DNA from 4 places in the Sporosarcina sp. E16_3 genome. Region 2 is predicted to be linked to each of the others. Evidence: riboswitches for the same ligand, from Rfam matches in the RefSeq annotation. Region 2 holds a riboswitch; each other region holds the start of a gene.
What was found. Region 2 has a riboswitch for S-adenosylmethionine ahead of I2483_RS13065 (cyclase family protein). Riboswitches for the same ligand answer to the same signal wherever they lie in the genome.
Positions count from the first base shown of each region.

Region 1 (3,370 bases), on a different contig from region 2:
TCCGCCTTTGAGCGTAATCTCTTCAGATACCATACCGAATTTCTTAAAGTTCTCATGGAACATGTTTGCCAATTCGTTTGCTTTTACGTCGTAAGCTTCGCCGTCAGCCCATGCATTGCGAGGGTTCAACACTTCTGTGGGAACGCCTTTAATGGATGTTGGCATTTCAAGACCGAATACGCCGTTCGTTTCTGTTTCAACGTCGTTCAGTTCTCCTGCAAGAGCTGCCTGAACCATAGCGCGCGTATATTTAAGACTCATACGTTTACCAACGCCGTAGACGCCGCCAGTCCAGCCTGTGTTAACAAGGAAAACTTGTGCATCATGTTCATCAATTTTCTTCCCAAGCATTTCAGCATATACTGTCGCTGGAAGTGGAAGGAAAGGTGAACCAAAGCATGTTGAGAACGTTGCTTCAGGTGATGTAACGCCACGCTCAGTTCCTGCAAGTTTCGAAGTGAAACCACTTAGGAAGTGATACATTGCTTGCTCTTTTGTTAATTTCGAGATTGGAGGTAATACGCCGAATGCATCTGCTGTCAGGAACACAATTGTTTTCGGATGACCAGCAACAGAAGGGTCAACGATGTTATCAATTGCTTGGATAGGATAAGCCGCACGCGTGTTTTCAGTCAATGAACCATCATCGTAATCAGGAATGCGTGTTTCCGGGTCTACGACAACGTTTTCCAAAACGGAACCAAAACGAATTGCGCCGAAAATTTCAGGTTCTTTTTCTTGTGATAAATTAATACATTTTGCGTAGCAACCGCCTTCGATATTGAAGACGCCAGTGTCAGACCAGCCGTGCTCGTCATCGCCGATCAATTTACGGTTTGCATCTGCAGAAAGTGTTGTTTTACCTGTTCCAGAAAGACCGAAAAATAGTGCAACATCGCCGTCTTCACCAACGTTTGCTGAACAGTGCATTGGCATAATACCTTTTTCAGGAAGCAAGTAGTTCATGATTGAGAAGATTGATTTTTTCATTTCGCCAGCGTATTCAGTTCCGCCGATAAGAACAATGCGTTTTTCCATCGATACGATAATGAATGTCTCAGAATTCGTACCATCGATTGCAGGATTTGCTTTAAATGAAGGAGCCGAAACGATTGTGAATTGTGATTCATGTTTCATGAGCTCTTCTTCAGTTGGGCGGATGAACAAGTTGTGAACAAACAGGTTATGCCATGCAAATTCATTCACAACTTGAATGGATAATTGTGAAGCTGGATCTGCGCCAGCGAAACCTTTGAAGACGAACAGCTCGTCTTTTGCTTTTAAATGTGTAATTACTTTAGTATATAATGAATCAAAAATTTCAGAAGAGATTGGACGATTGACGTTGCCCCAATCGATTTTGTCTTTGGAGGACGCTTCCTCAACAATATATTTGTCCTTTGGTGAACGACCTGTATATTTTCCTGTCTGAGCCGTAACCGCTCCATCTGATGTCAATTGAGCTTCACCACGTGAAATAGCTTTTTCAACAAGTTGTGGAACTGAAAGTTGAATGTTTACATTCTTACCAGAAAGAAGTTTGTTAAGGTCATCACTAATTTTCGCAGATATCATAAGTATGTACCGTCCTTTGCATATAGTCCCAATCAATTGGGTGTCATCACATTATTGAATTAGTATAACACATTAAGAATAATAAACTATACTAATTCAAACCTCAAGTATTTATACGTGAAATGGGTAAAAAGATTTGACATGCAACAGGATTTTTCGTAGCATATATAGTTGAACGGATACTCTTATCCCGAGCTGGTGGAGGGGTCAGGCCCAATGAAACCCGGCAACCTGCAAAGACATTTTGTCTGCGCGAAGGTGCCAAACCTGTAGCAAGGCACGGTCCTTGTATGATAAGAGTGAAAGGTGCTTATGAAATCATGCCTTTCCTCATGTATTAGTACGTGAGCGAAGGGCTTTTTATATGATATCGCCCTTAATCCTCGTGTATAGAGCTCGCAATGGCTTGTAGTCTCTTCTATATAGAAAAGACTCTACATGGGACATATGAGTACCGTATCAATCTCGTAGGATATAAGGAGGAAATAAAATGACAAACCGCCGACTATTTACTTCAGAATCGGTAACTGAAGGACACCCAGACAAAATGTGTGACCAAATTTCGGATGCTATTCTAGATGCTATATTGGCAGAAGATCCGAATGCGCGTGTTGCATGTGAAACGACAATTACTACAGGGCTTGTCCTTGTTGCAGGGGAAATTACGACGACAACATATGTCGATATTCCGAAAGTTGTGCGTGAAACTGTTAAAGAAATTGGTTATGTACGTGCGAAATACGGTTTTGATTGGGAAACATCTGCGGTTTTAACTGCAATCGATGAGCAATCAGCTGATATCGCAGCAGGCGTTGACCAGGCACTTGAAGCACGTGAAGGTTCGATGACTGATGACGAACTTGAAGCAATTGGAGCAGGTGACCAAGGTTTGATGTTCGGTTACGCTTGTAATGAAACACCGGAACTGATGCCGTTACCAATCAGCTTAGCCCATAAATTATCATTCCGACTTGCACAAGTGCGTAAAGATGAAACGCTTACGTATCTACGCCCGGATGGGAAAACGCAAGTGACTGTTGAATATGATGAAAACAATAAACCTGTACGAATCGATACAATTGTTATTTCAGCGCAACATCACCCTGAAATAACACTTGAGCAAATCCAAAGTGATATTAAAGAATTCGTCATTAACCCGGTTGTACCAACTGATTTAATTGATGAAGACACGAAGTACTTCATTAATCCAACTGGCCGTTTCGTAATAGGGGGACCTCAGGGAGATGCAGGACTTACTGGCCGTAAAATCATCGTCGACACATACGGTGGCTATGCGCGTCATGGAGGTGGTGCGTTCTCTGGGAAAGATGCGACGAAAGTGGACCGTTCAGCTTCATATGCGGCTCGTTATGTTGCGAAGAACATTGTGGCTGCAGGACTTGCAGATCGTTGTGAAGTGCAACTAGCTTATGCAATCGGTGTTGCACAACCCGTATCGATTTCTATTGATACATTTGGGACAGGCACTGTAGATGAAAGCAAACTTGTTGAGCTTACGCGTGGACTGTTTGACCTTCGTCCAGCAGGTATCATCAAAATGCTAGATCTGCGCCGTCCAATTTACAAACAAACAGCTGCATACGGTCACTTCGGCCGTACAGACATTGATTTGCCGTGGGAACAAACGGATAAAGCTGGAGCGTTGAAAGAGTTAGCAGGGAAATAATTTAGTATAAACGCCGGAAGCCAGGGTCTCTCTGTCTTCCGGCTTTTTTTCTGTCGAGGATGTTTGGTTTGGCGTAGTGTACACACTCTCATTAGACGAGCAATAATC
Region 1 is NZ_JADPRX010000029.1:14,483-17,852, forward strand. It holds gene pckA (phosphoenolpyruvate carboxykinase (ATP)) at 1-1,575, opposite strand, end outside; SAM riboswitch class I at 1,758-1,875, shown strand; gene metK (methionine adenosyltransferase) at 2,066-3,262, shown strand.
Region 1: another riboswitch for S-adenosylmethionine. It lies ahead of metK (methionine adenosyltransferase); the one in region 2 lies ahead of I2483_RS13065 (cyclase family protein).

Region 2 (3,370 bases):
GATCCCGTGCCCGATCAGGAAATGTTTTCATCAGAAGAAGGTTTATCTCTTGTATTGGACGAAGATTCATTCATCGGTTCGCCTCCCGTCATTAAGACGCTTGTGCGAAACGACAGCTCATCCGATTACCAGTTAGGCGAGTTTTATCATATAGAAGTAAATAAAGATGACCAGTGGTATATGATTACCTACTCAGATGCCGTGTTCTTAAAAAACCCGTCTTTCAAAGACTATGGAAATATGTTGTCAGCTGGCAGTAAAACAAACCAGACTTTTTCGGTCGACGCACTCGGCGTGACACTGATTCCAGGTGAATACCGTCTTGTGAAAACCTTTATTTCAACAGGTGAGCCAATGCACGAACTATCCGTTGCCGCGCTGTTTTCAGTGGAATAATAAATAAACCGGAACAAAGCATATGAGCCTTGTTCCGGTTTATCAGTTTTTATCCCCAAACTTCCTTCGCCACGCCCACTATGAATTCCAATTTTTCACATTGCTGCTCTTCTGTCAGTTTGTTGCCATGATGCGTTGACGCCAATCCGTTTCTTTTCTTATAACAGGATCGCAAATGAGCGGACCTTCTTTCTTTTCTTACAACAGGTGCGCGAATGGGCGGACCTTCTTTCTTTTCTTGCGGCATGAGCTCAAATGAGCGGACCTTCTTTTTTTCTTGCGGCAGGAGCGCAAATGAGCGGACCTTCTTTCTTTTCTTACGGCAGGAGCGCGAATGAGCGGACCTTCTTTCTTTTCTTACGGCAGGAGCGCAAATGAGCGGACCTTCTTTCTTTTCTTACGGCAGGAGCGCAAATGAGCGGACTCTTTTTTTATGGCAGTATCGCGAATGAGCGGACTGGGAATCCCGATGCTTTTTCCGGCTTAGGGACGATATTAAAAATGACTGCGCCTTTTGCAGGCACTTTATCCAAGTTTGTTAATAGCTCAATTTGATAGGTATCTTGTTCAAGAACGTAATATTCGCCTAGAAGAGCTTGGTTCTTTTGAAAGTCTATGGCTGAATCGGTATCGAATGTTTCATGACCAACTGCTTTCACTTTTCTTTCGTCAAATAAAAACTGCAAAGCAGCAAGACCCCAACCCGGTATACGGTTATTCCCATCGGCATCTTTATTGCAAAAAGCCTCGTTATCCGGCCAGCGTTTGCTCCAATCTGTGCGTAGTGCTACAAATGTACCTGCCTCAATTTGTCCGTGCTGAGCTTCAAACTTCAGAATATCTTCAACAGTTAATGTAAAATCATGATTTGCATCGGATTCTTTTGATTTATCGATGACAACAAGCGGTAATACCAATTCTTTTAAACCCAATTCATCCAAGTATCTTGTATCACGTACGAAGTGAATTGGTGCATCAATATGTGTCCCATACTGTCCTGCAAATTTAAAGCTCTGTGCAAAAAAACCATCATCATGATCGAATAGTGTCGTAAACTCTGCTGCATCAAATGCTGAAAAATGGGGTGATTCGGGTCCAAAGGTATGTGTTAAATCGACCCATTCTTTCTTTTTTAACAAAGCAATTGCATCGATTAATTCGTTTGACATAATAATTCTCCCTCCATCTTTTGAAGGTAACTTTAGTCTCCAGAAAAAACAAAAGCGAAGGGCGCCTGCTTAGATGCGACAGGCATAAGATGAAGATGCGTAGCGGCGTTCTTTGCCGCAGAGTAGCTTTAGCTTATGACCCTAGCATCTGGCGCCCGGAGCCTAGACGAAACAAAAAACCTCTTCTAAATTTCAAGAAGAGGTTTTGGCATAATCGCTTTTTGCTCTTCTTATCTACAAGCCCTAAGCATTACACTTAAGCTTCTGGAATTAGCACAGTACTTTTACAAGTCTGTTGCTGAGGTATCATCGGGCCAGTCCCTACACCTCTCTGGATAAGAAAGTTACGTATTTAGTTGTTAAATAGTACAATACATGTTCCTGAATGAATTGTCAATACAGAATATATAAAACTTTCTATATATATATGATGATATAGAATCCCATTAAATTCGCCGCGACGCTAGGGGATGCCGAGCAGCTTCGCCCACCAGTCTTAGGGCGAGGCTACCCCTTGTAACGCGCCTTCTCTCAGTTAATATAGGCATTCATTTGTTCTACATATATAGTCACATCTTTTTCCCTCGGACAAGTTAGACAAACAAAAAAGCTCATAAGTATGTACCAACTTTTCGATGCTACTGTTTTTCCTTATAGTCTGCCATTATTTTCTTTCTTACATAGCTTAAATGCCTGTACATCTGTGTGAATGATTCGTACGGGTCTCTTTTTTTCAACGCCTCATAGATGGCTAAGTGATGCTCAATTGTAATATCAGGCTCTCGATAGGTGATTAAGCTGTCTGTTTTCTCATGCGTAATGAGCAGGGAATCTATCATTCCTTCGACGACTGGATTGTTGGCGCTTTGTGCAATCAATCTGTGGAATTCCTTATCTAAACGACCATAATCACTATCAGCATTTTCTTGAATGCTATCAATTGTTTCTTTGATCTTTTCGAGTTGCTCATCCGATATCTTCTCGGCTGCAATCGTGACAAGCCCCAACTCTAACGCCATGCGTGCTTCAATGATCGCAGGAACATTGTTAATCGATAGCGCGAGCATTACCTTAAATGGATTACTTCCGACCCTATCATTTATAAACGTACCTCCGCGCGGCCTTCTCGTAATGATTTCCAAGGTCTCCAAAGAGCTAAGCGCTTCCCGCAGTACAGGCCGGCTAACGTCAAATTGTTCCATCAAATTCATTTCTGGAGGCAATTTATCCCCCGGATTCAGCTGCCCACTCATTAATAGCTGAACAATTTGTTCTAACACCTGTTGCGAGAGGGTGCTTCTACGGACAGTGTCCATTTTATATTCTTTCATTTCAACCCTCCTTTTCTTATGTTTCCAAGGACACTTTAAACTTCAACCAGACTTTGATATCTCTCATAGATCAGCTTAGCTGTTAGGATATCAAAAATAGATACACCTACCGATTTGAAAACAGTTACTTTTTGTTTCATCTTTTCATTTTCACCTTGTTGAACCAATGTTTTCAACTCCGGGATTGTCTCTTCACTGTGGCCAAACTTTTTTGCGTTAATCATTTCTCCACATTCGGAAAATGCTGCATGCGTGTCGACGAATAGATGATCTGCTTCTTTGATGATTGAGTCGGGAATCTCTTGCATAAATGATTTGAATGCACCTGAACCTGCGAAATGCTTTCCAGTCAAATCAACTTGCCCGTCGTAAGGAATAACCGGATTTGTTGATGTCGTCGTTGTAATAATAATTTGTGCCTCTTTTACAATGCTCGCAGGATCTGAACTATCAAATCGAATAGTTGGAAACTCC
Region 2 is NZ_JADPRX010000022.1:16,696-20,065, reverse strand. It holds gene I2483_RS13070 (immunoglobulin-like domain-containing protein) at 1-396, shown strand, start outside; gene I2483_RS13065 (cyclase family protein) at 828-1,565, opposite strand; SAM riboswitch class I at 1,793-1,907, opposite strand; gene I2483_RS13060 (FadR/GntR family transcriptional regulator) at 2,204-2,896, opposite strand; gene I2483_RS13055 (ornithine cyclodeaminase family protein) at 2,932-3,370, opposite strand, start outside.

Region 3 (3,370 bases), on a different contig from region 2:
CATAAGGTGTTTCTTGATACACATAATAATTAAGCCAGTTGGAGAAGAGCAGGTGGGTATGAGAGCGCCACGTATTCAATGGTTCTTTGCTTGGATCATCATTTGGAAAATAGTTTTCAGGGATATCAATGGCAACTCCTTTTTGCAAATCACGGGCATATTCTTCCGCCAGCGTATCCGCATCATATTCCAAATGACCTGTAATCATAATATGTTTATTGTCTTTAGAGATGACGATGAATGCCCCTGCATCCTCTGATTTGGCAAGTAAGTGTAGACGAGGTTCATTTTCGATTTCCTCTGTTGAAACGGATGTATAACGTGAATGTGGTGCTTTAAATTCATCATTAAAGCCACGCGCAAGATTAATCGTCGGATCGGATAGGCGATGCGTAAAAACGCCTGAACATTTTTTCGGCAATTCAAATTTCTCGATTCCATAATGGTGATAGAGTGCCGCTTGAGCACCCCAACAAATATGTAAAACAGAAGTTACATGTTCTTTTGACCATTCCATAATCTCCGTTATTTCTTTCCAGTAATTAACGTCTTCAAATTCCAAATGTTCTATTGGGGCACCCGTAATGATTAATCCGTCGAAACGACGATGTTTCACTTGTTCAAATGTCGTATAAAATGCATTTAAATGTGTTTTACTAACGTTTTTTGAATCATGAGTGGCCGTGTTCATAAACGTAATATTTACTTGTAGCGGTGTATTTCCTAATAGACGTAGTAGCTGCAACTCGGTTCTTTCTTTTTCAGGCATTAAATTTAAAATAGCGATGTTCATAGGACGTATATCTTGGGATGTTGCGCGTTCCTCATCCATCACGAATATTTTTTCCTTCTTTAATAGTTCCCCTGCTGGCAATTGTTTTGGTATGTTGATCGGCATCTGTCATCTCTCCCTTTTCGCTTTGGTTTGAATCTCATTATTCAACATAAAAAACCCACTTTTCTATAAAACAAGAAAAGAGGGTTTATTTTGGCTCTCTGTTCTTATCTCTCAAGAAAAAAATCTTGTTGGAGGTAGCACCTTCCTGACAATGTCAGAGGTTGCTGAAGCTTCATAGGGCCATATCCCTCAGCTTCTCTTGATAAGAATATTCAATTATTTACTATTATACTATTAAAACCACTATTGTAAACCGTCTTTTTTGATGATAATCACCGCAAGAAATATATTTATTTTAATTTTCCCGTTAATCCAACATGAAAGTTGCTGAATAATATTACTTTAGAAAGCCATATTAACGAGGCAATGAAAAAATGAAGGGAGTTGTTAGAATGGGAAGAGATGACAACAAAACTGGTGGAAATAACGCACGGTCATTACCACAAACGCCGAAAAACCAAAAAATAAAACCGGCTGACATGAAAGAAGAAATGGCCCGCGAGTTTGCTGAACTCCGTTCCCTGCAACCAAAACGCGAACGAATGAACGCAAATGAAAAGAAGAGAAAATGAATTCTTTTCTTAAGAAGATCTACTGAAAACCGCCATGTAAAAGATAAGACCTCGCATAAGTATCATTCTTGTGCGGGGAATTATTTATCCTTAGCCTATATCTGATATAAAGAGCTTTGATTTCATTTAACTCAGGTGATTTCAAATTCTTTTCCTTCTGCGATTTTCCCCTTCACCCAAAATGATTGCTCGGGATGCTGCCTTCCTTTTCTACTTCCACATTCCACGCAATAATTGTTGTACTGTCTCGTACATTCTGTCTTTCGATTTCCATCAACAGCTGCGAAATACCTTCATCAAGCTCTTTTTCATTCAGTGTAGCAACAAGATTTGACGGATCCGAAAAAGGTTCCCCCGGGCATTCCACTAAACCATCAGTCGACAATAAAATAAGGTTGTTCCCTCTTCTCAATTCCCTCGTCCCCGACGTGTAGCATGGTACTGCTTGCCCAAACGTATTCACTTGACCAATCCACTCAAAGAACTGCCTTTGATTGAGTTGAAATTGGTTCAGGGCTATCAGGTCCTGGTGTAATACATATGCTAGGCAATCTCCAACGGAAAACCACCATACATAATTAGCTTTCCTGACAATGATGAGACAAGCCGTTTCTCCTGTGACACGCCTGCATTTATCCAGAAATTTCTCGGATTGAAAAATTTTAAGTAGTATCACTTCCAAATATTTAAAATCCAGAGATTCCTTCATTTCTAAAATTTCTACAAAATCTTCTTTATGCTGTTCAATTGTGTCAATGACAAGTTTCGCACTTTCTGCACTTTTATGTGCATCCAAAATAGCTGCGAATTCCCAATCCCCATTTTGCCAAATAATGCAGCCATCTTCATTCTTGGTTTGTCCCGCTGAAGAATTACCTCCAAAACGACCAACCGCCACACGATTAACCCACCGAACATCCCGTTTATCGACAAAGTCCTCTTCACTTCCAACCCAAGAGAGATTATTCATGAGCGCTCAATCAGTCGATATGGTCTCACTTCATAACTTTCATAAGCAATCGGATCGTCATTTCGAGCATCATCCACTCTAGATGCAAATTGCGGGCGCTTTATCCAGTCTTCTACTTGTTCTTTATCAAAGTCAACAAATTGTGCGTCAATCGTTTCAGGAGGCTGCGCGGCCGGTACACCTGACATCGCTCTCCCCCGAAAAACCATGCAGATGACGCCCGACGTTACATTTTGATAAACGCCTGTCATATCACCGATTTCAGCGTGGATACCTGTTTCTTCTAGCACTTCCCGTTTAACCGCCTCTTTCAAGGTTTCACCAAGCTCAAGTCGCCCACCCGGCATTTCATATGTATCATTCCGGTGATTGTTCCGTACCAATAATACGTGTCCTTCCTCATTGACAATGTAGCCACTAACAGCAACGATTTGTTTAGATTGTTCGTAATCCCCCGTAGAAGTGAAAAATTCTTCGTTTGATGAAATAAATAATGGGGCTAATGATTTTCGATAGTTTTGAGCTTCGGCATGCATTTCCGATGCCCGAATGCCAATGTCAACTGTCTCGTAATGAGCCCTATTATCATATGACCACATTGCCATTATCTCCGTCTGTTCTTCATTGACCCACCGACCAACCAATTGCGCTCCATGCGTCAGCTGATTCGGAAGCAAATAGGTGTGAAAAAAGTGGGTAAACGTTTCGTACATCGCCGGTTCTATCGTGTACGTTTTTCTGCGATACAACATTCAATAATTCCCCCTATACGAATAAATTTTCAGCGAGCCTTTTTCAATAACCAAACTAGGCCTAGCGTAAATACAGCAACTAGGGTTAAAGTGAATTTGAAGTCTATTATTGGTCTGAACTTCACATTTTCCGCATCAATCTCGTAGACACCTAAAGGTTTGACGGAGATATGCCCCC
Region 3 is NZ_JADPRX010000031.1:8,183-11,552, forward strand. It holds gene metA (homoserine O-acetyltransferase MetA) at 1-898, opposite strand, end outside; SAM riboswitch class I at 1,000-1,107, opposite strand; gene I2483_RS15555 (hypothetical protein) at 1,291-1,470, shown strand; gene I2483_RS15560 (PP2C family serine/threonine-protein phosphatase) at 1,643-2,440, opposite strand; gene I2483_RS15565 (NUDIX hydrolase) at 2,437-3,192, opposite strand; gene I2483_RS15570 (hypothetical protein) at 3,222-3,370, opposite strand, start outside.
Region 3: another riboswitch for S-adenosylmethionine. It lies ahead of metA (homoserine O-acetyltransferase MetA); the one in region 2 lies ahead of I2483_RS13065 (cyclase family protein).

Region 4 (3,370 bases), on a different contig from region 2:
TTAGCAGCGAACTTAATGCTAGATGATATTGAGGATTACTTCTTGAGGAAGTAATATTAATGAAATGAAATAAAATAACAAAAAAAGTCGAAACAGAAAAAAGCCTGGTGATGCGATGTTTACTCGCTTCACAGGGCTTTTTTCTTATACATAATTTACTTTTCCACCGCTTCTTTTTTATGATACTTTATCACAAACGACGTTTTGGGGTCCCGTTCATGTGGCTGGACTGCGAAAAAGTTAACTATAAATGTTGAACAAATGAAATACCTATAATAAACTGAGCGAAGGCGCCTTACAAGGGGTAGCCGGAGCCCTTGTAAGGCGGCGTAGCTGCTTGGCTTAGCGCGGGAGGCATCCCCTAGCGCTGTAGCGAATTCAATGAAATTCTCTATTTCAAACTACATAATAGATCGCAAGCATACAAATCAAATGAAATAAAAAAGGCATGTATGGTGGGGAACCCAAACACGCCTTGAACTATCACTAATGATCCAGCTACTGGAACATCGTAATTACTATCACAATGGCTCCAAGCAGGATTGAAATCCATGCCAATGCTTTTTGTGGAGAAGCTAAACAGACTAAGCCTAAAACGAGTGCGCCACCACCTAACCAATAAGGTGCATAAAAGAACCCTGCAGCCGCTAAAATTATTGCTAGCCAACCAATCCAGATGCCTAAGGAAGTTTTCAAGTCAATGACCTCCCTTCAATTTGATGGGAACAACAACTGAGTATACTGGTCGTTCGTTATTGTTCTTATAGTTTATTATATGCAGGGTTATGGTGGGGACGGTGGTCATTAGTCGTAATATTGTTATGTGCGTTCAGCTCTCTTTTTCTTGAATGAAATCGGTGAGTGTAGCTGAGGGGACTTGATTAATTATATCAAGGATAGCAAAATCCTATTCAAGTAACTAGGGTGTTTGGGTGAAAAAACAAACTGAAACTATGAAACAATTAATTAATTTATGTAAATGTGTTGCTAATTTTCCAACAATGATGTAAAGTCTGTAATAACGTAACGAAGCAAAACCAACTTAATAGTTTTTCTTATCTAGAGAGGTATAGGGACTGGCCCGATGACACCTCAGCAACCGCCATTTTGTGGCATGGTGCTAATTCCAGCAAGTCGATAAAACGACTTGGTAGATGAGGAGAAGACTTATTCAGATTTAGAGTCTACTTCCTTTATGTAACACAGGAAGAGGCTCTTTTTTATTTTAATAATTTATTCCAATAAGTAACTTATTTTAAAGAACGAGGAAAAAGTTTTGGGGCGGGACTCGAGGAAAGTGAAAGGAGTAAGTGATAGTAATGAATTTAGTAGAGACTATGAAAGAACGCATTTTGATTGGTGATGGAGCAATGGGAACTCTTCTCTATACACACGGTGTGGATCTATGTTTTGAGGAGCTGAACTTGACGCATCCTGAACAAGTGCTTCACATCCATCGGGCCTATATAGAGGCAGGTGCGGATATTATTCAAACGAATACGTATGGCGCCAATTATATTAAGTTAGCACGTTATGGTTTGGAGGACAGTGTAAAAAAAATAAATAAAGCAGCAGTCCAAATTGCCAAAAAAGCCGCTGGTAAAGATACGTTCATCCTAGGGACTATCGGGGGTATTCATGGGTCTCGAACATCCATTGGTACCGAGGAGGAAATCAAGCGCAGCTTTAGGGAACAATTGTATTGCCTACTTCTAGAAGGAGTGGATGGCCTACTTTTAGAAACTTATTACGATTTTGATGAATTAACAACGGTGCTGAAAATTGCACGTGAGGAGACAGATATCCCAATTATTACGAACGTTTCGATGCATGAAGCTGGGGTACTTCAAAATGGGTTGGAGCTAGCGGATGCTTTGCAACAGTTGGAAGATCTAGGCGCGGATATCGTTGGTGTCAACTGCCGCCTCGGTCCCCATCATATGCTTGAATCTTTAGAAACGGTTCCATTAATGAAGCGTGCATTACTCTCAGTGTATCCAAATGCTAGTTATCCAGGATATAAGGATGGGAAATTGTTTTATGAAAATGAGCCTGAATATTTTGAGAAATTAGCAATGAATTTTCGAAAAGAAGGGGTCAGTTTAATAGGTGGATGTTGTGGTACGACGCCAGAACATATTCGTGCACTTGTGAAGGGACTTACAAATCGTGAACCGATTCAAGAGAAATTTATTGAAAAGAAGGAAGCGGAAATAGGGATTGTAGAGTCACCGTCAAAGGAATCGAAACTGCCAACATTGCTTGAAACAGTGAAAAAAAGGCATTCGATAATTGTTGAACTTGATGCACCCAAACATTTAAATACGAGTGAGTTCTTTAAGGGGGCGCAGGCGTTAAAGGATGCTGGTGTGGATGCCATTACATTGGCCGATAATTCATTGGCAACACCAAGAATATGTAATGCTTCAATGGCGTCACTTGTTAAACAAAATATTGGTGCAACGCCTCTTGTCCATATTACGTGTCGTGATCGCAATTTAATTGGATTGCAGTCACATCTCATGGGATTACACACATTAGGTATCACTGAGTTATTGGCAATTACGGGGGATCCTACAAAAATCGGTGAATTCCCCGGAGCAACGTCTGTATTCGATATGACATCTTTTGAATTGATCCAACTCATAAAGCAATTCAATGAAGGCATTTCCAAGTCTGGGAAGTCATTGCAACAGAAGACGTCCTTTACTGTGGCAGCGGCCTTTAATCCGAATGTGCGGCATTTAGATCGCGCCGTGGAAAGATTAGAGAAAAAAATAGAAGCTGGAGCCGACTATTTTATCACGCAGCCTATCTATAGCGCGGAGAAGATTATTGAAGTATACGAGGCGACAAAACATATTGAGACGCCAATTTACATTGGAATTATGCCGCTGACCTCGTCGCAAAACGCCGAGTTTCTACACAATGAGGTACCTGGCATTAAGTTGACGGATCAAGTACGTGCAAGAATGGCTTTGTTAGATGGGAATCGTGAGCAGTCTACGAGAGAAGGTTTAGAGGTTTCTAAGGAATTGATTGATGTGGCGCTTGAGCATTTTCATGGCATCTATTTAATCACTCCCTTTATGCGCTATGACATGACTGTACAGTTGACGGAATATATACACGGTAAAGTGGACGCGATTGTAGCAAGGGAGGTGATTCAAACCAAGAGTGTCGTGTATTAAAATGGATTGAAAAAATAAAATAAAAAATAAAGGGGCTAACATACAATGGTAAAAGTACAAAGTTCAATTAGTGGGTATCCAAGAATTGGTGGAAAACGTGAATGGAAAAGGGCGTTGGAAAGTTTTTGGAATGGGGCAACTTCAGAAGAACAGCTACTAAAAACAACAGAAACGCTTCG
Region 4 is NZ_JADPRX010000025.1:25,002-28,371, forward strand. It holds gene I2483_RS14110 (ABC transporter substrate-binding protein) at 1-54, shown strand, start outside; gene I2483_RS14115 (hypothetical protein) at 499-696, opposite strand; SAM riboswitch class I at 1,053-1,161, shown strand; gene I2483_RS14120 (bifunctional homocysteine S-methyltransferase/methylenetetrahydrofolate reductase) at 1,320-3,191, shown strand; gene metE (5-methyltetrahydropteroyltriglutamate--homocysteine S-methyltransferase) at 3,237-3,370, shown strand, end outside.
Region 4: another riboswitch for S-adenosylmethionine. It lies ahead of I2483_RS14120 (bifunctional homocysteine S-methyltransferase/methylenetetrahydrofolate reductase); the one in region 2 lies ahead of I2483_RS13065 (cyclase family protein).